DNA from 2 places in the Lysinibacillus sp. NPDC093216 genome. Region 2 is predicted to be linked to the other one. Evidence: predicted binding sites of a transcription regulator. Region 2 holds the regulator's gene; the other holds the start of a gene.

Region 1 (15,999 bases), on a different contig from region 2:
GTAAATAAAATGCAACCGTTCGATTGCATTATAAATAAAAAATAAAATGAATGCAACTGGTTGCATTCATTTTATTTTTAGATTAGGCTCTATTATTTATCGGAATACTTCACTGTTTGATTGAGATTTAAAACAAAACAAAGAAGCGCCACTATCCTCGACAGATAGTGACGCTTCTTTTTCACAAAGGGGATGGGAGAAATGTTCACGTTCAAACAAAGGGGTGTATGTTTGTTTTTGTGATTTATTTCACATGAATCAATTTATCATGGAATAGTAAATATAGCAACAAGTCCGATGATAGATTCACAAATTTGTCAAATAGAAAGCGATTACAAACAGTATTTTTTCAAGATACGTACTTTTAAACCATTTAGAAATCAAAAAAAAACATTATTCCTTAAATTTTTATTATTTAATTAATCATAGAAAAAAGGCTGTAGTGAAATACCTACAGCCTTCAAAATTAATTATTCAACAATAATTTTTCTAACTCATTTAAACGTTCTTCAAATACTTTACATGCATCATCAATCGGTTTAGCAACGTTCATATCAACACCCGCTGCCTTTAATACCTCAATTGGGAAATCAGAGCAACCTGCTTTTAAGAAGTTATTAATATAACGTTCCACAGCTGGTGTACCCTCTTCTAAAATCTGTTTACTTAATGCTGTTGCAGCTGATTTACCTGTAGCATATTGATACACATAGTAATTATAGTAGAAGTGTGGAATACGAGCCCATTCTAAGCCGATTTCCTCATCTACAACAATATCTTCACCGAAGTATTGTTTATTTAAATTATAGTAAACCTCGGTTAAACGCTCCGCTGTTAGAGATTCACCATTCTTATCCATTTGGTGGATTAGGTGTTCAAATTCAGCAAACATTGTTTGTCTGAAAACAGTACTTCTAAAGCCGTCTAACCAATGATTTAATAAATAAATTTTCTGTTGTGGATCTTCAATTGTTTTTAGTAAATAATCATTTAACAGTTCTTCATTACATGTCGAAGCTACTTCAGCCACGAAAATAGAATAATCACCATAAACAAACGGCTGAGTTTTACGTGAATAATAACTGTGTACACTATGACCAAATTCATGAGCAAGTGTAAACAGATTATTAACATTGTCTTGCCAGTTCATTAAAATGTATGGATTCGTTCCATAAGCACCTGAAGAGTACGCACCACTACGTTTCCCTTTGTTTTCTAGGACATCCACCCAACGGTTATCAAGACCACCTTGAACAATGCCTTGATATTCCTCACCTAATGGCGCTAAAGCCTTTACTAAAATATCCTTCGCTTCGTCGTAAGTGACTTTCATATCGACTTCCTTAACAAGTGGAGCAAATAAATCCCACATATGCAGTTCATCCACACCTAAAAGTTTCTTACGTAATGAGATATAGCGCTGCATAGCTGGTAAATGCTTATGGATTGTTTCTACTAATTGGTCATAAACACTTTCTGGAATGAAGTTGTTAGACATTGCTGCGTGGCGTGCAGAATCATAATTACGAATACGTGCGCTGACATTATGCTTTTTAACATTGCCAGTTATTGTAGACGAAAACGTATTTTTAAAGTTACCGTAAGTTTCATACATTGCTTTAAAGGCATTTTCACGAACAGTGCGATCTTTACTTTCTAGAAACTTAATATAGTTACCGTGTGTTAGTTGCACTTCTTCTCCATCTTCATTTTTCACCTTAGGGAAGACTATATCTGCGTTGTTTAACATACTAAATGTATTTGAAGCAGTACCTGTAACCTCAGACATTTGTGCAAGTAATGCTTCCTGTTCTGCTGGTAAAACGTGCGGACGTGCCATCGTTATTTCTTTTAAAGATTGCTTATACAGTTGTAAGTCTTTGTTTTCTGCTAAGTAATGTTCTATTGTTTCTTCACTCAATGATAAAATCTCAGGTGTTAAAAACGATAGGGCAGCTGAGATACTAGTCGCTAATGTTTGAATACGACTATTCATATCCTGGTAGAAGCTATTTGTCGTATCTTGGTCATAACGCATATGAGCATACGTGTAAAGCTTCATTGCTCGTTGATAAATATCATCGTGATAAGTTAGAACTGCTAATAATGCATCTGCCCCATTTTTTACAGTACCTGCATAGCTAGATGCCTTTTTTGCAATTTCTCCAACTTCTTTATACTCTTCTTCCCATAGTGCGTCAGTTGCAAATATATCCTCCAAGTGCCAAGTTAACTCTTCCGGAACTTCATTTCTTACTAAAATTTGATTACTAGCCATGTGCCAGCCCCCTTAATATGTTATCTTTTCCTATACTCTCATATTTTCTCAGTATATTGTGGCAATTGCAAATAAATGTGCGTATATTTGCTCACAAATATCCTTTTCTTCATAACTTTTCGCCAGCACCATTCCAAAATTTTTAATTGCTTGTACTGCTTGATTTGTTACCCCTACATTTTGTTGGATTAAAAACGATCGAATAGTTCTCTCCTCTAGTTCATGAGGTTCTAATTGTAATCGACGACAAAAATAGAGGAAAATCGTTTGCCACTCAATAGAAAACATCGGTATCGCTTCTGCATCTTTTACCGGAACACCTACGTAATCAGGCATTGCAGTTAAAGTAAAGCGTAACTCATAACTACTTCGTAAAAATGAATCTTGTACTCCATTTTTACTATGTAATAAACGTTGGTATACGAATTGCTTACACTGCTTTTTATAAAGCTGCCAATATAGATGAAATTCCTCTTTCGTAATTGGCTTAGGCTCATAAAAAGGGAAATGTTGCTTGTTAATCGTTAGTTCCTGTACTTTACCTATAAAAGTATACCCATGAACATGAAGAAGATTCGTCCAATAAATAAATCTCGATGTGTTTGCATCATAGGTCACCAAATAAGTTAAGCCTTGTGCTGTGACCATTATCATCTTTTGCATAATTGGGGAAATAGAAATTTTTTGAATACCTTGTGTAGATTGTTTTTGAGGTGTTTGAAAAAGCCACAATGGCTGTATAGAATTTTTCTCATATCCAGATGTACGCAATAGCCACTTTTCATGGGAAATTGTACTACATTGAAATTCAATAGCAATTTGCTTTTGCTCCTTTATTAGAAGCATATCTGGTCGCTGTGAAAGTTTCTGTAAATAAGGCTCCAGCCTTACTGTATGCCCAAGTTTTCTTAGCCATTCAAATAATTGGACTTTTCCTTGTAAATGAAGTTTTGATTCACCCTCTGCAAATAACTGCTCACAGCTATTATTAGCAATATGTGCGAAATGAGGGATATTATATTGGCCAATCTTTAATTGGACAGGCTGTTGGCATTGGGGACAATAAAATTTCATCTGCCGCCTATATCGTTGTAATTCTTCCCTTGAATACTGGTATGGGAGGAAAATCTGCTGAAGTTCGTTATAGGCCATAAGCATAAAATCATCTCCTTTTTGACTGATTGTAAAGGAGTGTTTTTAAAGCAACAAATAAAGAACGGCTTTTTCTTGAAATTTAAAAATTGTTATCTTTTAAAACGAAATAAAAAGACTGTAAACAAACTTGATAATCACCAAGTTTGTTTACAGTCTAAGCCACTGAATCAAGTACTTATTACTTTAAATAAAATATTTTCGCACTGTTTCAAAGCAATTATATTCCATAATTTTTTCGCCATATTCCTCTAAGCGATGGATTGTGAAATTTGATGGTATTAAAAATTCTTTAATAACGGCATTTCTATCGTGATGATTTAGTTCTTCATCTGCGTTCGCGAAATCAACTACCAAATAGTACCAATTTTCATATTTAAATAATGAGGAATCCACTAATTCATCTGTTATGCGTTTCGCTACAGGGATTAACTCATCAATATCTTTAAATTTATAAACATAAATATCTGTATCCATAAATAACTCTGATTCATCTAAGTCACCAAACTGAGTTAGTTGACTGAGAAGATCTTCTCCAACGTCCTCAAATGGGGCAAACATCTCTTTGTGTTCGCCAAATTGCGAAGAACCATCTAAGGTTTCACCGTCTTTTAAAATATGTGCACGTGTGACAATGATTTCTAAGCCCACTTCAGACGCATTGATATGAATCCAAATAGGACCTTCTACATCAAAGTAATCCTCCGTGTTTACTTCATCAATCATATCCCAAAAAAGTTGTTCACCCTTTGCTCGATTGTACCAAATTTCTTCACGACTATAGCCGCGATCCTCTATATCATTGTACGTAATAAAGAGCTTGAGTGTATTTTCGTTTACACGTTCGATGTCCACTAGACCTCATCTCCCTTCACTGTCATTTGTCGAAAAACAGTTTTGTTTCATTAGTATGCTTTTATTCATTGTTTTTAACCTCATACCCCGTTTTTGTTTTTCAACCTTTGACCACACTACAGTAAAACCGTTGAGCAACCGAAATCAAAAATTAATTGTCCACAGTTGTCTCTAATTATATTGTATGCTGTTCTGTCATAAAATGAAAAGGATATACACCGTTTCACAGAAGATATTTGAATTATTGAAATTGTAGTAAACTATTAAGTTTAAATCAAGTTTAACATACTTTACGGAAATATATGACTTTTCCCTACTATTTATTATACTTTATATAGAAGGTTTTACATAAGTAAAACACAAAAAAATAGATGTCACTATATGCTTGATGCATATGTAACATCTAATACTTATTCTATGCAGAATATGGAGATATTAGTTCACCATGCGCTGTGCTTCTTGCAATTGATACGCACGAACCTTACGAGGTAGGAAACGACGAATTTCATCCTCATTGTAGCCAACTTGTAAACGTTTCTCATCTAAAATGATTGGACGACGTAATAAACCTGGATACTCTTGAATTAACTCATATAAACGTTGTAATGGTAAGCTTTCAACATCAACATTCAATTTCTGGAAAATCTTTGATCGAGTTGAAATAATTTCGTCCGTACCATCCTCTGTCATACGCAAAATCTCTTTAATTTCACTAATGCTTAATGGTTCGGAAAATATATTACGTTCTGTATATGGGATTTCATGCTCCTCTAACCATGCTTTCGCTTTTCGGCAAGACGTACAACTTGGTGATGTAAATAAAGTTACTATCATACTGACACATCCTTTCCTTTTAATCATTATCTATAAACCAGCGTGTTAAATTAGAATTAATGTAATGTAATCTACATACCATTATACAGTACTCTGTGATGTTTGAATATAGTTCCAATAAAAAAAAGAATAACCCTATCACACGAAATTTTCTGTCTATTTATATAACTTTTCAAAGCAGGTTACTTCTTGGCATGTCTAATGAACTACTAATAATATTCCCATTCGCAGCACGTTTTAAACACTCATTTCGTGATTATTTTTGTTCTCATTTAAAAAATTTAAACGAGAATATTGTCAGTTCCGTGTGTACAATATAGACGTATATTTACTAATATTGGTTGCATTTTCAAATAAATAGTTTGTTACCATAACGTGTGGTTGATCTCCGTTCAGGCTGGGCGCTTTGTCGCTGACGCTTCGCTTTCGACAGAACACATTTATTGCTGCACGGAAATAAAAAACCAGCGAAAATAGCATATAATTTTTTTCCAATAATGAACACCGCCAAAAGTCTGACTTTACCCACTTGCTTTTTACCGATCCTTTATAATATAATTTTTTGCAATCAATCAATTATGTCTTTGGTGGGTTCACCTCATCTATACAGATGGAAGACGGTTATTGAACTAAATAAAAAAACGCTGACGAAGAGTAGTACATATGCATTTTACACGTTAAGAGAGTCTGTGGTTGCTGCAAACAGATCGTGTAAGCATTTGGAATGGACTTCCGAGTTAGCTTTGTGAACGTCTTAGTTTCCTTACTGGAGTCTATTAGCAAAGCTCGTCCCTTCACGTTACGAAGCAAAGTGGCCGATTTAGGCAAGCTGGGTGGTACCGCGGATTCAAACATCATTCGTCCCTTCATTAGAAAACTAATGAGGACGCATGATGTTTTTTTATTTTGGATCAACGGATCAGGTCTTATGTAAAGACTAGCTGAGGTAACAAAATTCAAGGAGGAAATGACAATGACAACTATTTTTTCAGGCGTACAGCCAACAGGTATTGTAACTCTAGGGAATTATTTAGGTGCGTTTAAGCAATTCCCTGCATTACAAGATGAAGGAGATGCTGTTTATTGTATCGTCGATCAGCATGCAATAACAGTGGCACAAGATCCCAAGGAATTACGTCAAAATATTCGCAACCTAGCAGCTACGTATATCGCTACTGGAATAGATCCTAAAAAATCTACATTATTTATTCAATCAGAAGTGTCAGCACATGCACAGGCAGGCTGGATGCTACAATGTGTCGCATCGATTGGAGAGCTTGAACGTATGACACAGTTCAAGGATAAATCTCACGGTAAGGAAAGCGTATCTGCCGCTCTACTAACATATCCACCATTAATGGCAGCAGACATCCTTTTGTATAATACAAACATTGTCCCTGTTGGTGATGATCAGAAGCAGCATATTGAACTTACTCGTGATCTAGCAGAGCGCTTTAACAAACGTTATGGTGACGTTTTAACGATTCCTGAAATTCAATTACCAAAAGCGGGAGCTCGTATCAAATCACTACAGGAACCAACTAAGAAAATGAGTAAATCTGATCCAAATACAAAAGCGACAATCAAGCTTTTAGATACAGCGAAAGATATTGAGAAAAAAGTTAAGTCTGCTGTTACTGACTCTGATGGTATTGTGGCATTTGATGTAGAAAATAAACCTGGTGTTTCTAATTTACTAACAATCGAATCTGCCATTTCAGGCGTATCAATTGACGACCTTGTAAAAAAATACGAAGGCGTTGGCTATGGTGGTTTCAAACAAGGCGTTGCAGCAGCTGTTATTGATCACCTGACACCAATTCAAGAGAAGTTCTATAATTTGGTAGAATCATCAGAATTAGATATTATTTTAGACGCAGGTGCTGAAAAGGCAAATGCAATTGCAAGTGCTACATTAAAACGCATGGAAGAGGCAATGGGCCTTGGTCGTGCACGTCGCTAAAAAGAAGACTTTATCATAAAGATGATTGTAAGAGCTTGGCCAAAAAGAGAGCAACATAAGAGTTACATTTTATCTTTTTCATTGAAAGTTTTATCATAACCAAGATCAAGTACAACAGCGCATAACACAATGGCTGAACCAATGGCCATATAAAATGCTGATGTTTGTGCCATGAACTTAAAAACTACTAGCCAGGAATATCCGAGTGTCCGATAATTCAAATACAAAATGAGATTCCCTACTGAGAGAATCAATAAGCCATAGCTCATTAAAAATAAAAAGAGTCGGAACAATATAAGGGCATCCTTTCTATTTCTTCTTAATTATCATCTATTCACAAAACTATAAAAAAAGACGTCAGCCACGTAAATTGGCTGACGTTTTTTTATGTTGTTGAAAGACTAATCAAACAGAATAGACTTATAGCAGTGAAGCGACTGTACATCTGTTGTTACTGCCACTATTTTTCCGCATATAAAGACGTTTTGCTGCAGAGCGGTTGATTGGAGTGGAGACTGGGCGACTCCTTGGGGATCAGCGATAGAGGAACGAAGGCTAAAAGCATCACATCCTGTGATAACGCCTTCGTGACCAACATCGTGTTGGCCCGAGACCCTGGAGCGAGCACCGCGAGTGAAGCGGCTCATCGGACGCCCCCAGGAAGCTTTGCTCTGTGCGAAAGCGAAGCGACAGCAACAAAGCGCCCAGTCGGAACGGAAATCAACCCCTCGTTTTGCGGAAAAGCCTTACTTTATTTAATATGATGACACCTTAATTAACTGCCTGTTAAAGCCCGAATGGTGAACTATAAAAATCAGTGGGAGATGAAACCCCACTGATTAAAGTTTTACTTTATTATTCCTCGATTTTTTTGAATAGTAGACTAGCGTTGTGTCCACCAAACCCAAGTGAATTACTCATAGCATATTGAATCTCTGCTTTTCGAGCTTCATTCGGTACATAATCTAAATCACAATCTGGATCTGGATCTGTTAAATTAATTGTCGGTGGTAAAATGCCTTCTTTCAGTGCTAGCGCTGTGAAAATAGCTTCAACACCACCAGCTGCACCTAATAAGTGACCTGTCATTGATTTTGTAGAACTCATCGCAAGCTTATAGGCATGTTCACCAAAGACTGTTTTTACTGCCTGTGTTTCAAATAAATCATTATATGGTGTGCTTGTTCCATGTGCGTTAATATAGTCTACTTGAGAAGCTTCTACGCCACCATCATTTAAAGCTTGCATCATTGCACGAGAAGCACCTTCTCCTTCTGGAGCTGGAGCTGTAATATGATGCGCATCTCCTGTTGCACCGTAGCCAAGAACTTCTGCATAGATTTTTGCACCGCGGGCTTTTGCGTGCTCATACTCTTCCAAAATAACAATACCCGCACCTTCACCGATGATGAAACCATCGCGATTCTTATCGAATGGACGGCAAGCTGTTTCCGGATCTGTATTTAAAGATAATGCAGTATTTGCGCAGAAGCCTGCTACTGCCATCGTAACGATCGGCGACTCTGCACCACCAGAAATCATAACATCTGCATCGCCACGCTCAATTACTTTAAAAGCATCCCCAATGGAGTTTGTACCTGAAGCACAAGCAGTTACTGAACAAGAGTTAATACCCTTTGCTCCAAAGTGAATCGATACTTGGCCTGAAGCCATATCTGGAATCATCATTGGAATAAAGAATGGACTTACACGTCTTGCTCCACGCTCTTGGAAAGTTAAAAACTGTTGTTCATATGTTTCCATCCCACCGATTCCAGAGCCAATCCAGACACCTGCTCGTGGTGCTAGTTCTTCATCGATTGTTAATTGTGCATCTTCCATCGCCATGATAGACGCTGCTAAGGCATACTGTGTAAAACGATCCATTTTACGGGCTTCTTTACGTTCAATATACTTTTCAATATTGAAGTCTTTTACTTCAGCGGCAATTTTCGCTGCAAAAAGATCTTTATTTAAACGTGTTAGCTCGCCAACGCCAGATTTTCCTGCTTTAATGTTAGTCCATGTTTCTTCGATGCTATTTCCTAGTGGTGTAACTGCGCCAATTCCTGTAATTACTACTCGTCGTTTACTCATTGTCTTACTCCCCTCAAGCATTTTTCGTTTTTTATTTTCCCCATCTAATTGTAACGGCACCCCATGTTAAGCCACCACCAAATCCAACAAGTACTAATAAATCATCATCTTTTATCTTGCCTGCCTCAAGCTCATCTACCAAGGAAATACCAATAGATGCTGCCGACGTATTCCCATATTTGTGAATCGTTTTTGACATTTTTTCCGGTGGTAGCTCTAAACGCTCACGAGCTGATTCCATAATTCGAATATTCGCCTGATGCGGCACTAAAAAATCTACGTCTTCTTTTGTTAAACCTACTTTTTCTAAAACGTTTACTGCAGATTCACCCATTTGACGAACGGCAAACTTAAATACTTCACGGCCATTCATAGCGATTGTATCTTGTTGTGTTAAATACAAGTTCTTTCCACCTGTGCCGTCAGCTCCAAGCTCAAATGATAAAATACCTCTACCTTCTGATACTGGACCAACAATCGCTGCACTTGCACCGTCACCGAATAATACAGCAGTATTGCGATCTTCCCAATCAAGTACTTTCGACAGCTTTTCAACACCTACTACTAAGACATATTTATAAGCATTTGATTCTACAAATTGCTTTGCTGTCACTAAACTATATATAAATCCTGCACAAGCAGCCGCTTGATCCATCGCAGCTGCATTGACTGCTCCGATTTGCTCCTGAACCATACATGCTACACTTGGAAAGTTTTGATCTTGTGTTACAGTTGCAACAAGGATTAAGCCTATTTCCTCTGGCGTAATACCTGCTTTTGCAATAGCCTCCTTAGCAGCAGCTACTGCTAAATCTGACGTATCCTGATCATCTGCGGCAAAACGACGTTCTTCAATCCCCGTGCGTGTTCGAATCCATTCATCCGAAGTGTCCATCATTTTTTCTAAATCAAAATTTGTAACGACCTTCTCCGGAACGTATTTGCCAATTCCTATAATACCAGCGTTCATTTAGCAACCCCTCTGCTTTCTTACTATCAATTATTAGTAACTGGTCATAATTATAACTCATAATGAAGGAGAGGTGCAAGATGAATTAAATTTAACGTCTTAAAACTAGTAGTATCAATGGTCTCCAATCAACTTATATACATGCCATACGATTTAACAAATGTCATCTACAACTTTTAGAACTAATGCAGGAAAAAGCGTATTTTTGAGGATAAGTGACGCTGAAAAATTTAATAATGGTGGTTAATGAAAAAAGCTGCAAATAGATCTGCAGCTTTAGTCTAACAATTGCTATTATCAACATCGTAAAAGTCGATATCGTAAAAAGATGAAAGGTGGCTCTCGCATGAATCTGCGTACGTCCAAACTATTCTCTAATAGGTCGTTAAGGATCACGTTTTCTTTGGAACACTTAGGGCTCTGAAGAAATCGCTTGATGGGTTGCAACACAGAAGGTTTCAAACGACGTGTTGTACGTTTCTTTTTGTTAGGTTTGCTACCGTAGTTGTGCCAACGTAATGGCTGACGCTTTAATCGTCTGGTGTTGCGGTGGTGTTTTTGATTCAATAAACAACGTTGAGTAATACGCATCCGCAATGGTAATCAAGTAAATCACAAAAAGTAATTGTTTCATTCAATGGTTCAAAAAATTCATTTCTCCTTTTATTCAGTTCTATAAAATTAGAATTGTCTAGTTATAATACGAATGGAACGTAGAAAAGTTTCAAATTAATAATGACCAACGCATCACAGATGACCCAAATAAGCCACCTCGGTATGAGATAACTTAGAACTACAACATTAGCCTTTTTGCTCTATAATTTCATACCTGCCAACAATAATGGAAAAAATCATGTTTCCACATTAATGTAGTAGCTAAGAAAAGATACACTTCCGGAAACAGCAGGAAATCGAAAATAGATATGAACCAATCGAATATTTTGCCATCTAAAATGTTCTCAATTGATGATTATCGTTGTTACAAATTCGCCATGTTTCACAGAAAAGGTTCTTTTTTTTTCGATTTATGTTATGATATGATAATGATATAAAAAAGTTCGGTTGAGGTGAAATTAATGCAATATATCGTAACATTCATATGGTCATTCCTACTAGTTTCAATGGTAAACTACGTAGTAAGCGCTGTACTTGGTGCAGATTTTGATTTCCAAACTGCTGTTGTCACATCAGTTGTATTTACAATTCTTGTTTTCATCATCGGTGCAGTTATTCCAAACGAGTCAACTCCAGAAGCTGCAGACAATCATTAATTCAACTAGAAAAAACCTGTTTCGCTCAATGCGGAACAGGTTTTTTTGTTATTTTTCAACGATGCATTGACCATCATGCATTCTAATGTGCAATGTTTCTCCTGGCAATACTTCACCTCGAAGTAATTCTTTTGCAACTGCCGTTTCAATATAACGTTGCACGAAGCGTTTTAGTGGTCTTGCGCCAAACTGAGCATCTGCTCCTTGTTCTACAACCCAGTCAATTACATTTTGTTCTACTTGTAAAGTAATTTCTTGCTCTGCAACTCGTTTGATAAGCTGTTCGACATATTTCCAAGCAATCGCTGTGAAGTGCTCATCCGATAGTGCATGGAACATAATGATATCATCCATTCGATTTAACAGCTCTGGTTTAAAGTGTTGACGAAGTGCAGCCATCACTAAATCCTCAACTGCTACATCTTCTTCTTTTGCTTCCATTAAATAGTTTGAGCCAATGTTAGAAGTTAAAATAACCACTGTGTTCGTAAAGTTGACCATACGACCTTGGCTATCCGTAATGCGTCCATCATCTAAAATTTGCAGTAAAATATTTGCAACATCAGGGTGAGCTTTTTCAATTTCATCTAATAATACTACTGAATATGGATTTCGGCGAACAGCTTCTGTTAATTGTCCACCTTCTTCATAACCAATATAGCCTGGAGGTGCCCCTACAAGACGTGATACACTATGCTTCTCCATATATTCACTCATATCAATGCGAATAAAATGATCCTCAGAATCAAACAGCTGTGCCGCTAGTGCCTTCGCAAGCTCTGTTTTACCAACACCTGTTGGCCCTAGGAATAAAAAGCTACCAATTGGTCGATTTGGGTCTTTAATACCAGCTCGAGCACGCCATACCGCTTCTGTAACAAGTTGTACAGCATTATCTTGTCCGACTACACGCTCATGCAATGTATCTTTTAAGCGCAATAATTTTTCACGCTCACCTTCTACTAATTTCGTCACTGGTATACCTGTCCAGCGTGAAACAATAGAGGCGATTTCTTCGGCTGTTACCTCTTCACGTAAAATACGTGATTCCGTACCATTCTCTAATTGTTTTTCCATCTCTTGAATTTCCTTTTCAAGCGTAGGAATTTTCCCATGACGTAGTTCGGCCGCTTTATTTAAATCATATTTACTTTCTGCTTCATCTAAGTCACGACGGTATTTATCTAGTTTTTCACGTTTTTTCTGAATGCCATGTAACGCCTCTTTTTCGGTTTCCCATTGTTTAAGCATACCCTCAGAAGATTCTTTCAGCTTTGTTAATTCATCACTGAGTTGCTCTAGTCGCTTTTTGCTTGCCTCGTCCTTTTCTTTACGTAGTGCTTGTTCCTCAATTTCAAGTTGCATAATACGGCGTTTTACTGCATCCAATTCCTGTGGCATGGAATCAATTTCTGTTCGAATCATCGCACATGCTTCATCGATTAAATCGATGGCCTTATCTGGCAGGAAACGCTCTGTAATATAGCGATCTGAAAGCTCTGCTGCCGCTACAATCGCACGGTCATGAATGCGTACTGCATGATGTAACTCAAAGCGCTCTTTCAAGCCTCGTAAAATGGAAACTGTATCTTCAATAGATGGCTCACGTACAAGCACTTGTTGGAAACGACGCTCTAAAGCAGGATCTTTTTCAATATACATACGGTATTCATCTAATGTTGTAGCTCCGATACAATGTAGCTCACCTCGTGCAAGCATTGGCTTTAGCATATTCCCAGCGTCCATCGCACCTTCCGTTTTACCAGTGCCAACAATCGTATGAATTTCATCTATAAATAAAATAATGCGCCCCTCTGAGTCTTTTACCTCTTTTAAAACACCCTTTAAGCGCTCTTCAAATTGTCCTCGATAACTAGCACCTGCTATTAAGGCACTCATATCTAACTCATACAGTATGCAATCCTTTAACCCCTCAGGCACATCGCCCTTTACGATACGTTGGGCTAATCCTTCTACAATAGCTGTTTTACCAACCCCAGGCTCACCTATTAAGACAGGATTATTTTTCGTTTTACGTGTTAAAATCCGAATAACATTCCGAATTTCTTCATCACGACCGATTACCGGGTCCATTTTACCGTTTTTTACTTCTTCAATTAAATTACGTCCAAATTGTTCTAATGGTTTTTTGTCATTTGTTTGTTGAAATTGCATATTTAGCACTCCTTTTCAATAATGTTAAGCGGAATCCCGTTCGCCATTCTGTTTCATTAAAAATGTTTGACCTTTTTTGACTAACTTTATTTTACAACACTACAAATCATAGCAAAGAAATAGTCCTAAAATTTCTTCACTTATAACTGGAAAATTACGTTATAATAAAAGTATATTTCTTAGATTTAGTAAATTGTTCACCTTATTTTGTAATAATTAAACAATTTTTACGTAAAAAGAAAGAGATGTGTTGAAGATATGACTATTATGGATAATATACAAGAAAAATTTCACGATCTTTTTCAAAAACACGGTGTTTTTATTAAAGTGAATAAGGATAGTAAAATTTTTTTAGAGGGCGAACGTGCGAAAGAAATTTATTATATAAAAACAGGAGCAATCTCGATTAGTCAGGAAACAGAGAATGGGAAAGAATTAACCATTCGTATTTGTGGTCCAGACAGTATTATTGGAGAAAGCTCATTATTTTGTAACCTTACGTATAATTCTATGACTGCTAAAGTTTTAGAACCCTCTAGTTTATATGTACTAAGCCGTGAATCATTGGAACTTTTACTAGTGGAACAACCTAATTTAATGGTGGAATATATGAAGTGGTTGCAAACAGAAAATTTAAAACATCAAAGTCGTTTGCGCGATTTAGTTTTAAATGGTAAAAAGGGCGCTTTATTTTCAACACTTATCCGCCTTTCAAATACTTATGGTAAGCCTTTAGAAAATGACACTATTTATATTGATCTCCCATTAACAAATACAGAAATCGCTAATTTATGTGCGACGAGTCGAGAAATGATTAATCGCATGCTTAATGACTTAAAGAAGCAAAATATCATATCCTTCGAAAAAGGTTATATTACCATTCACGATTTACAATTTTTAAAGGATGAAATCGCCTGTGAAAATTGTCCGTTACAAATATGTCGTATTGATTAATAGCAACATGCAAAATCCCCGCTTATGAGTTATAAGTGGGGATTTTGTGTTCTATTATGTAAAGAAATAAAGTAAGACTCTTCTGCAAAGCGAGGGGTTGATTTCCGTTCCGACTGGGCGCTTTCCTGGGGGCGTCCGATGAGCCGCTTCGCTGCGCTGCAGGGTCTCATCTGTGACGCTGATCCCCGAGGAGTCGCCCAGCCTCCACTCCAATCAACCACATCACATAGCGTGTATCTTCTTGCATGTTACTAAAATTCATAGTGATACAACAAAAAACTTTAGCAACAATGTTTTGTCTGTGCGAAAGCGAAGCGACAGCAACAATTGTTGTATTTCAGATAGTAAAGCGTCAGCAACACCAGATATACAATAGCGTCATTATTATAAGTTTCTTCTGTTGTTTTATGATGAGTAGCTTGGAACAGAAATCTTCTTCATTTAAAGCACGCCACAGTCACAAAGATTACTTTAACTATTTTGTATTTCAAAAACAGAAAAAATCCCCGCTTATGTGTTATAAGCGGGGATTTTTTATCGTGCTTTAAGTGGACTTAGCGTACACCTAATGCCATTTTGGCATAGCGTGACATTCTATCTTTTGACCAAGGTGGATTCCATACAATGTTGACATTTGTACTTTTTACCTCAGGAAGCTCACCTAAAGCTGTGTTCACTTGATCAACAATAACAGGTCCCATTGGGCAGCCCATAGACGTTAGCGTCATTGTAACGGTTGCTACACCTTCTTCATCTAACTCTACATCATATACTAAACCTAAGTTGACGATATCAATACCAAGCTCAGGGTCAATTACATTTTCTAATGCACCGAACATGCTGTCTTTCATATCTTGATCCATCTGTATTTCTCCTTCCGTCACAGTGTTAACTTAATCATAGCAGATGCATCTTATTATGCCAAATGCTGTGCAAGCCATTCAGTTGCTGCTAACATACCATCTCGTGACACAGCATGGCCCGCTCTTTTATTAGCTAAGAACTTTAAGTCTTCTGGATTTGTTTCATAATAATTGCGTAAAGTTAAATAAAAATTATACGTTTCATTAAAAGGAACGGTTTTATCTAATTCCCCATGCCAAAATAACACAGGTCGTCCTGCGAATTTTTCTGGTGTTAGGCTGACATCATATTTAGCAAGAAGTTCATTCGTTTGTTGTACTTCTTCTTCTGACATTGGCCAATTCACACCGCTTTTAGCGAATTGCTGTAATTGATACTCCGCTAATTTAAGAAACCCTGGTGCACCCATGCATACTGCTGCTGTTTTAATCCAGTCATAACGCTTTAAACAGCCTGATGTTACAATTCCACCCATCGATGTACCAGCAACGCCAATTTTATCATCCACTAATAATTTTTTATTCTTTAATTCATTATATAATTGTTCAACTTCATGAATAGAATTTAAAACAATATCCCAAAAATG
Region 2 (15,999 bases):
TGGAGGTGAACCAACTAAACGTGAAGTCGAATGTTTTTCCATGTACTCAGACATATCAACGCGAATCATTGCGTCCTCATCACCAAACATAACCTCAGCTAGTGCTCTAGCAAGCTCTGTTTTACCAACCCCTGTAGGGCCTAAGAAAATAAATGAGCCAATTGGTCGTTTCGGATCTTTCAAACCAGCTCTTGCACGACGTATTGCGCGAGAAATTGCCTCTACCGCTTCTCCTTGACCTACAACTCGTTTGTGTAACTCTTCTTCAAGTTGTAATAACTTAGAAGATTCTTCTGAAGCAATTTTTGAAACTGGAATTCCAGTCCACATAGATACTACCGCTGCTACATCATCTACTGTAACTTTTGACTCGGCTTTACCCTGTTCTTCCTTCCAATTTTTTCTCGTAGTTTCAATTTCATCTTTTAGCTTTTGCTCTGTATCTCTTAATGACGCTGCTTTTTCAAATTCTTGACCTGAGACAGCAGCATTCTTTTCAGAGCGCACATTTTCAAGCTTATCTTCAAGTGCCTTTAAGTTTGGTGGCACTGCGAATGAACGTAAGCGTACTTTAGAACCCGCTTCATCGATTAAGTCAATCGCCTTATCTGGTAAGAAACGATCAGAAATATATCGATCACTCATTTTTGCTGCCGCTTCAATTGCTTCATCTGTGATTTTCACACGGTGATGTGCTTCATAACGATCACGTAAACCTTGAATAATTTGAATCGCTTCTTCTACAGTTGGCTCATCAACTTGAATTGGTTGGAAACGACGCTCTAATGCCGCATCCTTCTCAATATATTTGCGATACTCATCTAAAGTTGTTGCACCAATACATTGAAGCTCGCCACGGGCTAAAGATGGTTTTAAAATATTCGACGCATCAATGGCACCTTCCGCACCACCTGCACCGATTAATGTATGCAATTCATCGATGAATAAAATAACATTTCCTGCTTGGCGAATTTCATCCATTACTTTTTTCAAGCGATCCTCGAATTCACCACGATATTTTGTTCCAGCAACAACTGTCCCCATATCAAGTGTCATAACACGTTTATCACGGAGAATTTCTGGCACTTCATTATTAATGATTTGCTGTGCTAAGCCTTCAGCAATAGCTGTTTTACCAACACCTGGCTCCCCAATTAATACAGGGTTATTTTTTGTACGACGTGACAGAACCTCAATAACACGTGTAATTTCTTTGCTTCGACCAATGACTGGATCTAAAGTGCCTTCACGAGCAATTTGCGTTAAATCACGCGCAAGGCTATCTAATGTTGGCGTATTGGCAGCCTGTGCAGCTTGTTGACCAGATTGAGCATTATCGTTATTGCCTAATAACAATAGCACTTGCTGACGAGCCTTATTCAATCCGACACCAGCATTATTTAATACACGGGCCGCTATACCTTCACCTTCACGAATAAGCGCTAATAGTAAATGCTCTGTGCCGATATAGGAATGACCTAATTTACGTGATTCATCAACGGATAGTTCTATTACCTTTTTAGCTCGAGGTGTGTAGTGGACAATCGGACCAACATCCTCTTTACCTTTCCCTACAAGCTCTTCAATACCTGCTTCAATCATTTGAGGACTAATATCAATGGCTTCTAATGCTTTTGCAGCAATACCGCCACCTTCACGGATAAGGCCTAATAGAATATGCTCTGTTCCAATTGATTCGTGTTTCCAATGAATTGCCTCTTCTTGTGCAAGCTGTAATACTTTTTGCGCGCGTTGTGTAAAACGATTAAACATCAAATGAATCCTCTCCTTTTCCCCGAATAATAGGCTTACTCATATTTTCTCGAGATAGTGCCTCACGAAGCATTTCCGCTCGTACGCGATCTCGCTCAGTAGGTGGCAAAACGTCACCTGCGTAATTCTGTAAAAATCCAGGTTGCATACTAACTACACATTCGTTTAATTTAGTCGCTTTAATACCTTCAATTAACTGTAAATCTACCCCTAAACGAACATTAGATAAACAGGTAGCAGCTTCCTCACTCGTTAAAATTCGAGCATGAGTTAATGTCCCTAAAGCACGGTATACACGGTCTTCTAAGGCAAGCTCTGCTTTTTCCATTAACTTACCTCTTGCATGCCGTTCTTTTTGAATTATTTTTTCAGCGACACTTTGGATATCGGCTAAAATATCATCCTCTGTTTTTCCTAGTGTAATCTGATTTGACACTTGGTAAACATTCCCTATATTTTCGCTACCCTCCCCATATATTCCTCTTACGGTCATTCCTAATCGTGTCATTGCATTAATGATTTGATTCATCTGACCCGTAAGTGTAAGGGCCGGCAGGTGCATCATGACAGATGCTCGTAAACCAGTACCAATATTTGTTGGACAACTTGTTAAATAACCAAATGTATCTCGAAATGCGTAAGGCAATGCTTTCTCTAGGGTACGATCAATTTTATTAGCTTGCTCGTATGCCTTTTGAAGTTGAAAACTCGCTGTCATACATTGAATGCGTAAATGGTCTTCTTCGTTCACCATAATGCTAGTTGATTCGTCATCAGATAAGAGCATGGAGCCAACTCGCTCTTTTTTTACAAGCTGAGGACTAATCAAGTGCTTTTCCACAAGTATTTGACGCTGTAAAGACGTTAAGTCTTTAATAGCAAAATATGAATAATTTTCTCGAAGTTCTGTACTATCCTTAATTGCATGTGTAACTGCCTGTTCCACCTGTAATGCTTCATCCTCTGTAAAGGCTAATGGAAAACGATAACCATCTAAATTTCGCGCAAGGCGGATGCGTGTACTTATGACAATATCTGAATAATCGTCCTCTACACTCATCCATATTGGTGTAGCACGCTCTAAAAACGACTCAATCATCACGACACATCACCACCTTCAAATTGTAGCTGTTTCTCAAGTTCCTTCGCTTCATCACGAAGCTTTGCTGCATCTTCAAATTGTTCTTCATCTACAGCAATTTTCATACGTTTACGAATATCTTCAATTTGCTTTTTGATGACATGAACATTGTTTCGAGCACCGGGCATTTTCCCTATATGTTGAGGGCCAGCCTGAATACGGTTAAAGAGCTTCGGCAAATGCTCGCTAAAGGTGTCATAGCAGCTAGGGCATCCAAATTTACCTTCTTTTAAAAATTGTTTATAGGTAAATCCACATTGTGGGCAAGTTTGCGGTTGTGGTGGTGCCTGCTGTTTTTCACCCACTTGTTGTTGCTGCCATGTAGGGGAGCCAAACCAATTAGATAATAGCTGTTGAATAGATACTGGCTCTTGCTTAAATTCAGCATGAAATGGATGGAACTGCGAGGCGCAGACGTCACAATAATGATGCTCCACTTTTTGGCCACTTTGAACTTGTGTTACGGTAACTGTCGCATTACGCTGCTTGCAATGTTCGCATATCATTTCCATCACCTCTTTTATTTTTGCTGTTCATATTTAATCGTTGTTAGCATCGCTCGTAAAATTTTTGCTCGAATGTTATCCCGTAACGGGAGTTGCAAATCGATAGTTGAGCGATCAACTGCTGCTAACATTATTTTCGCTTCTCGCTTTGAAATTACCTGCTCATCAATTAGTCGATACACTAAATCTTCTGCCATTATTTGCGATGCCCCACCTTCTATTTGCCTGAGGACATCATCGATTAAATCAATTTGTGAATTCGCGCGGACACGTAAAATTCGAATGTATCCACCACCACCACGTTTGCTTTCAACAAGGTAACCTCGTTCGGCAGTAAATCTTGTATTGATTACATAATTTATTTGTGAGGGCACGCATTGAAATTTATCTGCGATTTCACTACGTTTTATTTCAATATGCCCTTCTCCACCTAATTCAAGTACTTGCTTTAAGTAGCCTTCTATGATGTCTGATATATTACGCATTTTAGGAATACACCTCGCTTACTCCACTGACTTTGACTATCTTTGACTTTCTTTGAGTATATTATACAAAACGCTTGAAAATAATTGCAATTAATTCGCACATAGAAAAATTAAAGTGCCCTGTCCTTAGTTATAAGATACCCGTTTCAGCAATAGAAAAAACGCAAGCATATGCAACTAGCATATACTTGCGTCTATAAAAATTATACCCATCGACCAACAATTGGATAACGCCAAGGCTCATCAGATAAAGCCTTCACAATACCAATAATTGGCGCAATAAAATACATAATACCAAATACAATCAAGAACGGTATCCCAATGAGTAGGACGCTGAAAATACCCGAAATTGTAAGTAACACTATCATCACAACTTGGAACAATAAAGCTTGCACAGAGAGACTCTTTACCTCTTCATCCGAGCCAATTAAGAAAAATATAATTGGTACTAACCATGGCGCAAAAAACGCACTTGCGTGTATGATTACCTTAGACCATTTAGTTTCCATTTATATCAACCCTTCCATTTGATTTTTTATTTTATGTACTACTATTTACGGACCTACTCCTTAAATAGTTTCAAATATAAATTGGATTTTAAAAATTTTTTTGAAAGGCATGTGATACCCGATGGAATTTAATAACAAACTTGCAAACGAATACGAAAAAGGTATTCGTCGCACGCTCCCAAGCTATGATGCAATGCTACGTTTGACACAAACCTTTTACCAATCTGCGTTACATGAAAAAGCTGAATTTTTAGTAGTTGGCTCCGGAAGCGGCAATGAAATTTTACAGCTCGCTGAGAAAAGACCTCATTGGTCATTTGTTGGCTTAGATCCGTCAGAATCGATGCTGCAAATAGCTAGTGAACGTTTAAAATCTCTACCTAATAATATTTCTTTATATCAAGGAACTATACTGGACACTCAGCTACCTACAGAGAAGTTTGATGCAGCAAGCTGTTTATTAGTGCTTCATTTCATACAAGATGATCAAGAGAAGCTTGCAACATTAAAAGAAATAGCGAATAATTTAAAGCCCGGTGCTCCATTTGTCCTCGTCTCAAAATACGGGCAACCTGGTTCCATAGAAACTGAGCTACAATTTGATCTATGGCGTGCTTATTGGCTACAACATACAAAGCTATCACCATCAGACGTAGCGGAAATGGAGAAATCCATACGTTCTCTTTCATTTATGCGTGAAGAGGACATTTTATCACTATTACAGCAGGCAGGCTTTACAAAACCATCTAGGTTCTTTGCTACGACTTTATTTGGTGGTTGGATATGTTATAAAGAAAGTTTCTTTTGAAGATATATACACCTGTTAGGATAGAATGAACAGGATTGAGGTGAATGCTGTGATACGCACAATTGGAATTACAAAAGATCAAAAGCTTATAAAGGATTTTCCGCTTGAAGATATATACAAAAACGAATTTGAATGGTACTGGGTCGATTTTAATTGTCCGACCGATGAGGAAGAACTACTGTTAGATACATTTTTCCACTTTCATCCACTCGCTATAGAAGATTGTTTAATGCGTTTACAGCGGCCAAAGCTCGATTTTTATGATGATTTCCATTTCTTTGTTATCCAAAGAGTTAACGAAGAATTAACAGCTGAGGAAGTAAACATTTTTGTTTCTAATAAATTTATTGTCACATTTCATAAAAACGGAGCTCCGGAAATAGATCGAGTACAAATGATGTTAGAAAAACAGCCAAAGAATTGGGAACGCGGCACAGTATATTTAACATACCAGGTAATCGATAAAATCGTTGATAGCTATTTCCCGCTTGTCTATAAGATTGAGGATCATTTAAATGCACTAGAAGATGAGCTTACTTATCAAAGTAACCCCAATGCTATGAAAGTTGTGTTTGAATTCCGTAGTGATTTGCTTGATCTACGACGCACCATTTTACCAATGCGCGATCTATTATATCGTATCCTTAACTCTTACCGATTTTCACTAAAGAAATCAGAGCGAGCTTATTTCGGAGATATTTACGATCATCTACTTAAACTCACCGAAATGATCGAATCCAACCGTGAGCTCACGGCGGATATGCGTGATAGTTATATGGCGATGAGCTCTAGTCGCATGAATGGCATCATGATGACCTTAACAATTGTTTCAACAATCTTTATTCCTCTGACATTTATTGCTGGTGTTTATGGAATGAATTTTGACTATATGCCAGAGCTACACGGGAAATTTAGCTACTTTATTGTACTCGGAATTATGATTCTTATCGTTTTATTTATGTTGGGAGTCTTTAAACTTAAAGGATGGTTCGGTTTATTTAAATCTTAAAATGATAGTTTATTGCTAATAACTCCTTTGGGACCAACATCACAGATCGAAGCCAAGCAATCAGCCAGCTATTCTTTTGTCGACAAGCTAAAGGCACCTTAGAGATTTTTCTAAGGTGCCTTTTTACTGTCAGTAAGGGCCACGATCATCAATTTTATCTTCGCCTTGCTGTGGAAATAAAAAGTAAGCGAGTACCCCAGATACTAATGTTGCACAGACAGTAATTAATAGTTGATCTAAGTCTGGTACTTCAGCATAGTAGTTTCGTAACATGTAAACCGATCCAATTGCTACAATTACCATAACCGGAATAACAAATTTGAAACGTTTCTTTTCCATGTAATACCTCCCCAAAACTATTGTTACGTTCAACCTAAACAGTTCGTATTTTACAGGTTTCCTATTTCAAATTCAATTTACCTATTACCTTTTTAATAGTCTATTTCATGTCTTTTAATCGACAGTCATCTATAATACCTATAAAAAAATAAAGAAATAAAGTAAAATTTTAACCAAATTTACTACAAAAAATAGTAGAATAGACTAAATACCATATATTTCGAAAAATTAACAGACTAAGCAATTCGATTTTTTATATACTTACTATGCATTTATAAAGAATGGAGCAAACGACAATGAGTTGGTTTACAAAAAAGAACGATTCTAGCTACTCAATTACATTAGCACCTGAAAATTATAAGCACAATGTACAATTGGATGTATCAAATCATCCAAGACTTCTAAAACAGTTGCAGCTTTTAGATTTAACAATTGAGGATTTAGCCATCATTAAACAACTACAGCCTTTAGCTAAGGATTTAGTTCCTGAAATGGTGGATCAATTTTATGCAGCCATTAGTTTGAGCCAAGATTTGTTAGATATTATAAACAGAACGTCACAAATCGATCGTTTAAAAGTTACTTTACATAAGCACTTGAGTGACATTTTTGAAAGTCATATTAATGACTCTTATATTGATGAACGGAAGGCAATCGCCGAAGTCCATGTTCGAATTGGTCTACAATCGAAGTGGTATATCGCCTCATTCCAGTCATTAACAACGACATTTACACGCTTTACAAATGAGTTAGATTTATCGAAAAATGATGCCATACGTGCTATCAATGCCTTCTGCAAAATCATTAACTTCGAGCAGCAGCTTGTAATCGAAGCCTATGAAAAAGAAGAGGAACGCATTCGAGCAGCAGCTGATGACACAAAACATGCACTTGTTACGACCATTCAAAAAACGGCAGAGGAACTCAATGGGATTAGTGAAGAAACAGCAGCTTCTTTATTAGTCATTTCTTCTCAAACGGACGATATCGCAGTAGCTACTAAGCAAGGCTTAACCTTCGTTGCTGATACACAGGAAAAATCCAGACGCGGACAGCAGCAGCTACAAGATCAAAATGATTTAATACAGGTTATTTTGCAAAGTGTAAACAGTCTCGAAGTTACGATGAACCAGTTACGCACATCTTCTCAAAAAATATCAGAGATTGTAGGGCTAGTTACAGGGATTGCTGATCAAACTAACTTATTAGCATTGAACGCTTCTATCGAGGCAGCCCGTGCAGGTGAGCATGGTAAAGGTTTTGCTGTTGTAGCAGAGGAAGTCCGGAAGCTTGCAGAAGAAACAAAAAATGCTGTACAAAATGTTTCTCATCTCATTAAAGAAACAGAAAGTAATATTACAACAATGTCGAATTCAGTTATTAACGTTGATCAAAAGATTCAACATAGCGTAGATACTCAAAACAGTTTATCTAAATCATTTAATGATATCGCCGATGCTGTTTCTGGAATTCAACAGCAGTATGTAAATACATCAAGAGATATTTCAGCAATCTCTAACCTGATTACTGAACTGTCACAAGGAGCTACACTAGTCTCTTCTTCTTCCGATTCACTTATTAATGTGGTAAATGAGTTAAAAATGTAAGCACGAAAAAGGGAAATTGACAGTATTCGTCAATTTCCCTTTTCACTGTTAATGCGGTAATTCCCGTTTTTGTTTACGATGTTCTCGTCTTGCAGGGCCGGTTTCAAACAGACGTTTTTCTGCATCTGTTTCAGGATAAATTGCAGGAACTGGCTTAGGTTTACCGTCATCATCAACTGCAACCATCGTTACAAAAGATTCCGTCGTTAATTTTTCCTCACGAGTTTCAATGTTTCGTGAAATAACCCGAACGTAAACTTCCATTGAAGAACGTCCAGTTGACGAAACAATACTTTCAATTTCTAAAATATCCCCTACATGTGCTGCCGATAAAAAATCAACCGAATCAATAGAGGCTGTAACTACATGCCCTTTCGCATGCTTCATTGCCGTAATAGCAGCAATTTCATCAATATAAGCTAACACTCTTCCACCGAAAATGGAGTTGTGATTATTTGTATCTGGCGGTAATACGAGACGCGTTTGAACAGTACGTGACTGGCCCATCGGTATTGCGTTGTTTGTCATAGTTCTTGCAACTTCCCTTCATGAATGTTCTTTCGTCATCGTATCGTAGAAAAAGAGTTGATGCAAATTAGAAAGATTTTTTTATCGTTATAAATTTCATATCTGTCATTTCCTCAATTGCCCACTTAATACCTTCGCGTCCGTAACCACTCATTTTTACGCCACCGTATGGCATATTATCAACCCTAAATGTCGGAATATCATTAATAATAACAGCACCTGCCTGTATTTCATCAGCTGCACGTAATGCATCAGGTAACACATTCGTATAAATTCCAGCATTTAGGCCAAGTTCCGACTCATTCACTAGTCGAATAGCGTCATCTAATGTTTCATATGAAACAATTGAGACGATTGGCGCGAATGTTTCCTGACAAACAATTTTCATATCCGCCGTCACATTCGTCATAACAGTTGGCGTTAAAGCACGTTCTGTGAATGTCCCTCCTGTTGCAACTACCGCACCTTGTGACTTTGCTTCCTCAATCCATTGACGAATACGTTCAACTTCTTTTGGATTAATCATTGCACTAACATCAGTATTTGTATCTAGCGGATCACCTACCACTAATTTTTCTGTCTCAGCTACAAACGCCTTTGTAAATTCATCAATTATAGATGCGTGTACATAAATACGTTGTAAAGAGATACAAACTTGGCCAGCAAAATTAAAGGCACCGCCGACACAACGCGAAATAATTTTATCAATTGGTGTCGATGGCTCGACAATTACTGCAGCATTGGAACCAAGCTCTAAAGTAACTTTACGCAAGCCTACTTTTTCTTTAATGTCCAATCCAACCTTACCACTTCCCGTGAATGTCACCTTTTTCACAAGTGGGTGGGTCACAAGTGTATCACTTAGCTCCCCTCCGCTACCTGTAATAATTTGAAGCGCACCATTAGGTAGACCCGCTTGCTGGAAAATTTCCGCCATCACGATAGAACTTAATGGCGTTTGCGTAGCTGGCTTTAAGACAACCGTATTTCCAACTGCAAAAGCAGGACCTAATTTATGTGCCACTAAATTAAATGGAAAGTTAAATGGTGTAATGGCTGAAATTACACCTAGAGGTTCTCGTTTTGTCCAGCCGATACGATCTCCTGCCCCGGGTGCAGCATCCATCGGTACCGTTTCACCCTTTGCTTGCTTAGCACCCTCCGCTGCAAATTGATAGGTTGCTATTGTACGTTCTATTTCAGTTAAACCTGCCGATATTGGCTTACCTGCCTCTAAGGCCAAAATTTCCGCTAACTCCTCTTTCCGCTGGCGCATGATGTCGACCACTTTATATAATATTTCGGCACGTTCGTAGGCTGTTGTCTTTTTAAACGTTTGGAATGCCTCCTGTGCACCTTCTATTGCTTGCTCAACGTCAGAAATCGACGCCTTAGCTACCTTTGCAATAACCTCACCACTATAGGGCGATCTCAACTCATATGTTTCCTTTGCGTTCTGCCACTGGCCATTCATCCAAAGCTTTGTTTCCTTCATCCTTCAAATGCACCTCCAAAAATCAAGTTCTTCTTTATTTTATCACGAAGAACTTGATGCTACAGCTGCTGCACCCACTGCCGCGAACATCGCTGCTTGCTGTGCTTGAATTAATAATTCAATAGATGACATGATCGTCATTGATAAGGATTGTTGCACCTGCGCCATATCATAAATAGCAATTTGAATGGCCATAAATAACACAAATTCACGATGCCATTTTAGAAGTTTCATACCCTTTAACTCATGATATAAATTAACAATCTGTTGAAGCTGTGCTTGATTCACTTCAAGGATTGCTAAAAAGCCAAGTAAAGGATAGTGCATCGTCTTGACCTTTACATCCTGATTCTTTAGTGTGTCACGGATTGTCACAACACTTGGCACTAGTTTATTATCATATTGAGCTGATAAGAAAGTCAGTACTTGCGATAGCCATTGAAGCTCATTACCCGCATTAAAATTATACGTACGTAATTCTTTATAATAACGATTCATTGTTTCCGCACGTAGCTCAACATCATCAGAGGGGCTGCTTAACAATACTGCATAAGGAATATCATCGTATGACGTTAAAAACTTATGATGTTTACGGATTGCATCAAATAATGCACGTGCTGCCTGTGCATGTGCACGCTTCTCACTGTCCTCTTCAGTTAAAAACTGTGCACCAATAAAACTAAAGTTCCCACTTCTAAATTTTGCTTCCTTCATTATATTAACGTTATTCAGTAAACTTTTTACTGCTTGTTCGGTATCTTCTTGCTCCAATAAATTTGCAGCAATACTATAACCTACCGTTGTTCTTAACGGAGATGTCCATGAAGTTTGCTTTTTCAATTCTTGTAATACCTCTTTATATTTAACAGAATCAAAAGGTTTTCCAGATGCCACATATTTGCTAGCTATGGCTAACACAATTTTACGATCCACTGTCCGTCCAACAGCCTTTGAGACATCCTCCACCATATTTGTAAACTGATTTTCAATCATAACAAAATCCATGTTTAACACGCTCCTTTTCCATATTTACGTAATTAAACAAAAAAGGATTCATCCATTTTGGCTCATCGTCATAACGAGCTTTGTAGCTGCCGCTTTGCTTTCGCTACAAAAAACATTTGTTGCTGTCGCTTCGTTTTCGCGCAGATAAAACATTTGTTGCTGTCGCTTCGCTCCAGGGTCCCGGCCAGCAGATGTTTTTTGCGCGAAAGCGTAGCGGCAGCGGCAACAGCACCGATGCTGGTCACGAGGGCGTTATCACAGGACGTGATGGTTTTAGCCTTCGTTCCTCTATTGCTGATCCCCAAGGAGTCGCCCAGCCGTAACGAAGATCAACATTTATACATGGTATACGTTTTTACAAATGTCATACCCACCTTTTAGTAGCGAATCCCCATTTTGCAACAATTAACCTATAAAGCGTTAACGGAATTTATGTGTTACTCAATACGAGTAGTTTAATGGAAATAATTAAAATTGAATGGAGGGGCTGACACTGTTTGAAATGACCAATAGAAAGTAGATCGATTACGATTATTTTTGAGATTACGCAACTCTCCAAGAAATATAGCCTTACACACATTCTCCCAGAAAAATTAACATAAAAAAACAGCGGCAATACTTTTTGCCGCTGTCACTAAAGCTTTAAATTAACCCTAATTCCTTTAACTCCTCTGTTGAAAAGGCTCTTGATCTTGTTAAGAATCGTTTACCTTCAACGCCTTCAAGTGAAAACATACCGCCTCTACCATCGACAACGTCCAAGATTATTTGTGTATGCTTCCAATAGTCATATTGATTTTTATGCATATAGAAGGGAGCACCACTAATCTCTCCTAGGCAAACATCTTGATCACCTAATAGTAAGTCGCCCTCTGGATAACACATTGGCGAAGAGCCGTCGCAGCATCCACCTGATTGATGAAATATAACGGGACCATGCTTTTCTTTCAATAATTCGATTAGTGCTAGCGCTTCTTCTGTTGCTATAACACGCTCAACCACGCTCATGCACCTCCTTATTGATTAGAAGAAACCAAGTTTGTTTTCACTATAGCTAACTAATAGGTTTTTCGTTTGTTGGTAGTGAGCTAACATCATCTTATGGTTTTCACGACCAACACCCGACATTTTATAGCCACCGAACGCTGCATGTGCAGGGTAAGCATGGTAGCAGTTTGTCCAAACACGTCCTGCTTGAATACCTCGACCGAAGCGATAAGCTGTATTCATATCACGTGTCCATACACCTGCACCTAAACCATATAATGTGTCATTCGCAATTTCTAACGCTTCTTCTTTTGTTTTGAATGTTGTTACAGCAACAACTGGTCCGAAAATTTCTTCTTGGAAAATACGCATTTTATTGTGTCCTTTGAAGACAGTTGGCTTAATGTAGTAACCATTTTCAAAGCCTGATCCTACATTATTTTTCTCTCCTCCAATTAGACATTCGGCACCTTCTTGCTTACCAATATCTAAGTAAGAAAGGATTTTTTCCATTTGCTCACTTGAAGCTTGCGCACCCATCATCGTATTCGGATCAAGTGGATTCCCAACTTTAATCGCTTCAACACGCTGTAGAACACGCTCCATAAATTTATCGTAAATAGATTCTTGTATTAATGCACGAGAAGGACATGTACATACTTCACCTTGGTTTAATGCGAATAATACAAAGCCTTCAACTGCTTTATCTAAAAAGGCATCATCTTCGTCCATAATATCCTCAAAGAAGATGTTTGGCGATTTGCCGCCCAATTCTAATGTAACGGGAATAAGATTTTGTGAAGCATATTGCATAATTAAGCGACCTGTCGTTGTCTCACCAGTAAAGGCAATTTTACCGATGCGTGGATTCGATGCCAGCGGCTTCCCTGCCTCTAAGCCAAAGCCATTGACAACATTTAGTACACCTGATGGCAATAAATCTTCTATTAATTCAACGAGCACCATAATCGAAGTTGGTGTTTGCTCTGCAGGTTTTAACACTACACAGTTTCCAGCTGCAAGTGCAGGTGCTAGCTTCCAAACAGCCATTAATAACGGGAAGTTCCAAGGGATAATTTGACCTACTACCCCAATTGGCTCATGGAAATGATAAGCGACAGTATCATTATCGATTTGGCTTACTGCGCCTTCTTGTGCACGTAAAGCTCCCGCAAAATAACGGAAATGATCAATTGCAAGAGGGATATCTGCATTTAATGTTTCACGTACCGCTTTTCCGTTATCCCATGTTTCGGCAACGGCTAGCTTTTCTAAGTTTTGTTCTATGCGGTCCGCAATTTTAAGTAAAATGTTTGCACGCTCTGTTGCGGATGTTTTCCCCCATGCATCTTTTGCGGCATGTGCTGCATCAAGTGCAAGTTCAATATCCTCAGCAGTAGAACGAGCTACTTGTGTAAAAACTTGTCCAGTAACAGGTGTAACATTGTCAAAGTATTGTCCTTTCACTGGGGGTGTCCATTCTCCACCAATGTAATTATCATATTTCTCTTTGAATTGAACTACCGATCCTTCAGTGTTTGGAAATGCATAAACCATTTTACTTCTCCCCTTTACACAAAATAATGAGAAAATAATCTACAAATATCGTCATTTTTTATCGAAATAACAATATTTTCATAGATACCCTCTTACACAATATATTGTCAGAAACGAAAAATAATTTCAACTTTTTTAAATTTTTTTAGATTAATATTAAAATCTTTTTATTGAATAAGAAAATAGGCTGGTATGAAAGCATAAGGAACGAAGTATGAGCGACGGGGTTGCCCACGAAAATTGTTTTCCTGGAGTGAGTTATATTTGGTAGAAAAGCTTCTAGGATTCACGGTGTGACCAACTATAATGTATACTTAAAAATAATATAAATGTATAGGAGAACAGTATGCGCATTAATAAATATTTGAGTGAAACAGGCATCGTATCTCGTCGCGGTGCGGATAAATGGGTAGAAGAAGGTAAAGTAACAATTAATGGTGAACTTGCTTCAGTCGGTAGTCAAGTAGAAACTGGTGATATGGTTTGTGTTGATGGAAAAGAGGTAAAGAAAGAAGAACAGCTCGTATATATTGCCTTAAACAAACCAGTAGGAATTACAAGTACAACGGAACGTCATATAAAAGGAAATGTCGTTGATTTTGTTAATCACCCTCTTCGCATTTTCCATATTGGACGACTAGATAAAGAGTCAGAAGGGCTATTATTACTGACAAATGATGGTGACATCGTCAATAAAATTTTACGTGCTGAAAACCATCACGAAAAAGAATATATCGTACAAGTCGATCAACCTATTACGGAGCAATTCATCAAAAAAATGGGAGCAGGTGTAGATATTTTAGATACTACAACCCTACCTTGTTATGTTGAAAAAATATCTGATAAAGTCTTTAAAATCATTTTAGAGCAAGGTTTAAATCGTCAAATACGTCGTATGTGTTCAGCACTTGGCTACTCCGTTAAGCGCCTACAACGCATTCGTATTATGAATATTAAACTTGGCAATTTAAAAGTTGGACAGTGGCGTGATTTAACAGATAAAGAACGGACAGAACTATTCAGACTACTTAAATACACACCAAAATAAAGCACTTTAAGGGGATAGAACTATGCTGTCAATTCAAAGTACTGTGCAGTTAACTGGAGCACGTGTTAGCGGGGATTTTTGGGATTTAGATGAGCTTATTAATGCTATTTACAAAATAACTGGTGATGAAAACAAGTATTATGATTATCAAGGAGCGCGCCTTCGCATTCTTAGTGTTTGTTATAATCTACGTCAAGCCGCCAAGGGGGAGCATCAGCTTGAGTTTGTTAGCAATGGACTCAATAAAAGTGTTTTGACACAGCATGAACTAATTTTCCCAAACAAAAATGTTTATTTCGCAGCAGAGATTCTTTGGCCAGAGCTGATCTTTACTGCTATCGCTTTAAACGATTTCATTCGCCTACATCAGGAGCTAATTGATTCTTCTGATTGGAGTATTGACGTTGCCGCCATTCGTAAATTCCAGGCAGCGGTTGCTAATTGTTTAGAGCAGGAGCTTAATGAAGAAGAATACTTAGTATTTTTAAGAATGCTGCACACTAAAAGTCCATTAACATTCCGTTATGCAACACAGTACGTCGATGTTTTGAACTTAGAGTATATTCAATTAAGCTTGGAGGAACGTAAAGCTCATTTAGCAGCATTTGCTCTCCGATTAATGTTAGAAGACGATGAATATGTAATGCTAAAATCACAACTCATGGAAGCGGCGATTACTACAAAAAAATCGTTACATGAAATCGAAATTAAAGCTAAATATCCTGAAACTATTTTGTGGTAAATAGGAAGCGCCGTCTCAACTACTTTTGAGACGGCTACTTTTATTCTAATCAATTATGCCTTGGCATAATAGTACCCGGAGGCTTTAACTTATTTCAGCATGCTGAAATAAGTTAAATTTTCGTGTAAGCCATTTTTCGGATAACTTCCTCGTGCTGTGGATAGTCGGCTAAAAGCTCTTCTTGTGTAAATAATTCGAAGTCTTCAAAATCAAAGCCTGGCGCAACCATACAGCCTACTAAACTAAATGTATCTGCATCCTCTACGGACGATCCAAATATAGTATTTTTTGGTACTGCTATTTGTGGTACTTCTCCTGCCTCAACATTTAATCCAAGCTTCTTCGCCACATATGTACCATCTGGGAAAATCATATGAACTGTTAGCGGACTGCCAGCATGATAATACCAAAGCTCGTCCGATTTTAAACGATGCAAATGCGATATATCCTGTGAACGAAG

The links. The regulator CtsR, encoded in region 2, represses protease genes until heat stress. The targets are predictions, from matches to a motif close to ATGGTCAATAAAGGTCAAACA.
Region 1: a site for CtsR is predicted at 13,659-13,679, ahead of ACQKOG_RS20025 (ATP-dependent Clp protease ATP-binding subunit). Genes of this name have one in related genera too.

Annotation. Positions count from the first base shown of each region.
Region 1 covers NZ_JBNNVB010000022.1:21,935-37,933, reverse strand. The annotation lists gene pepF (oligoendopeptidase F) at 467-2,278, opposite strand; gene ACQKOG_RS20060 (competence protein CoiA) at 2,327-3,436, opposite strand; gene mecA (adaptor protein MecA) at 3,617-4,285, opposite strand; gene spxA (transcriptional regulator SpxA) at 4,721-5,116, opposite strand; T-box leader at 5,755-5,988, shown strand; gene trpS (tryptophan--tRNA ligase) at 6,093-7,082, shown strand; gene fabF (beta-ketoacyl-ACP synthase II) at 7,938-9,179, opposite strand; gene ACQKOG_RS20035 (beta-ketoacyl-ACP synthase III) at 9,211-10,149, opposite strand; gene ACQKOG_RS20030 (YjzD family protein) at 11,226-11,420, shown strand; gene ACQKOG_RS20025 (ATP-dependent Clp protease ATP-binding subunit) at 11,469-13,595, opposite strand; gene ACQKOG_RS20020 (Crp/Fnr family transcriptional regulator) at 13,863-14,549, shown strand; gene ACQKOG_RS20015 (metal-sulfur cluster assembly factor) at 15,104-15,412, opposite strand; gene ACQKOG_RS20010 (prolyl oligopeptidase family serine peptidase) at 15,466-15,999, opposite strand, start outside.
Region 2 covers NZ_JBNNVB010000012.1:63,073-79,071, forward strand. The annotation lists gene ACQKOG_RS14585 (ATP-dependent Clp protease ATP-binding subunit) at 1-1,776, opposite strand, end outside; gene ACQKOG_RS14590 (protein arginine kinase) at 1,766-2,875, opposite strand; gene ACQKOG_RS14595 (UvrB/UvrC motif-containing protein) at 2,872-3,420, opposite strand; gene ACQKOG_RS14600 (CtsR family transcriptional regulator) at 3,435-3,905, opposite strand; gene ACQKOG_RS14605 (DUF4870 domain-containing protein) at 4,109-4,414, opposite strand; gene ACQKOG_RS14610 (class I SAM-dependent methyltransferase) at 4,536-5,222, shown strand; gene corA (magnesium/cobalt transporter CorA) at 5,272-6,231, shown strand; gene ACQKOG_RS14620 (hypothetical protein) at 6,361-6,570, opposite strand; gene ACQKOG_RS14625 (protoglobin domain-containing protein) at 6,852-8,177, shown strand; gene ACQKOG_RS14630 (acyl-CoA thioesterase) at 8,226-8,705, opposite strand; gene ACQKOG_RS14635 (aldehyde dehydrogenase family protein) at 8,773-10,200, opposite strand; gene ACQKOG_RS14640 (DUF4003 family protein) at 10,243-11,205, opposite strand; gene ACQKOG_RS14645 (DUF779 domain-containing protein) at 11,848-12,207, opposite strand; gene adh (aldehyde dehydrogenase) at 12,229-13,749, opposite strand; gene rluF (23S rRNA pseudouridine(2604) synthase RluF) at 14,096-14,797, shown strand; gene ACQKOG_RS14660 (DUF6904 family protein) at 14,820-15,539, shown strand; gene ACQKOG_RS14665 (cupin domain-containing protein) at 15,652-15,999, opposite strand, start outside.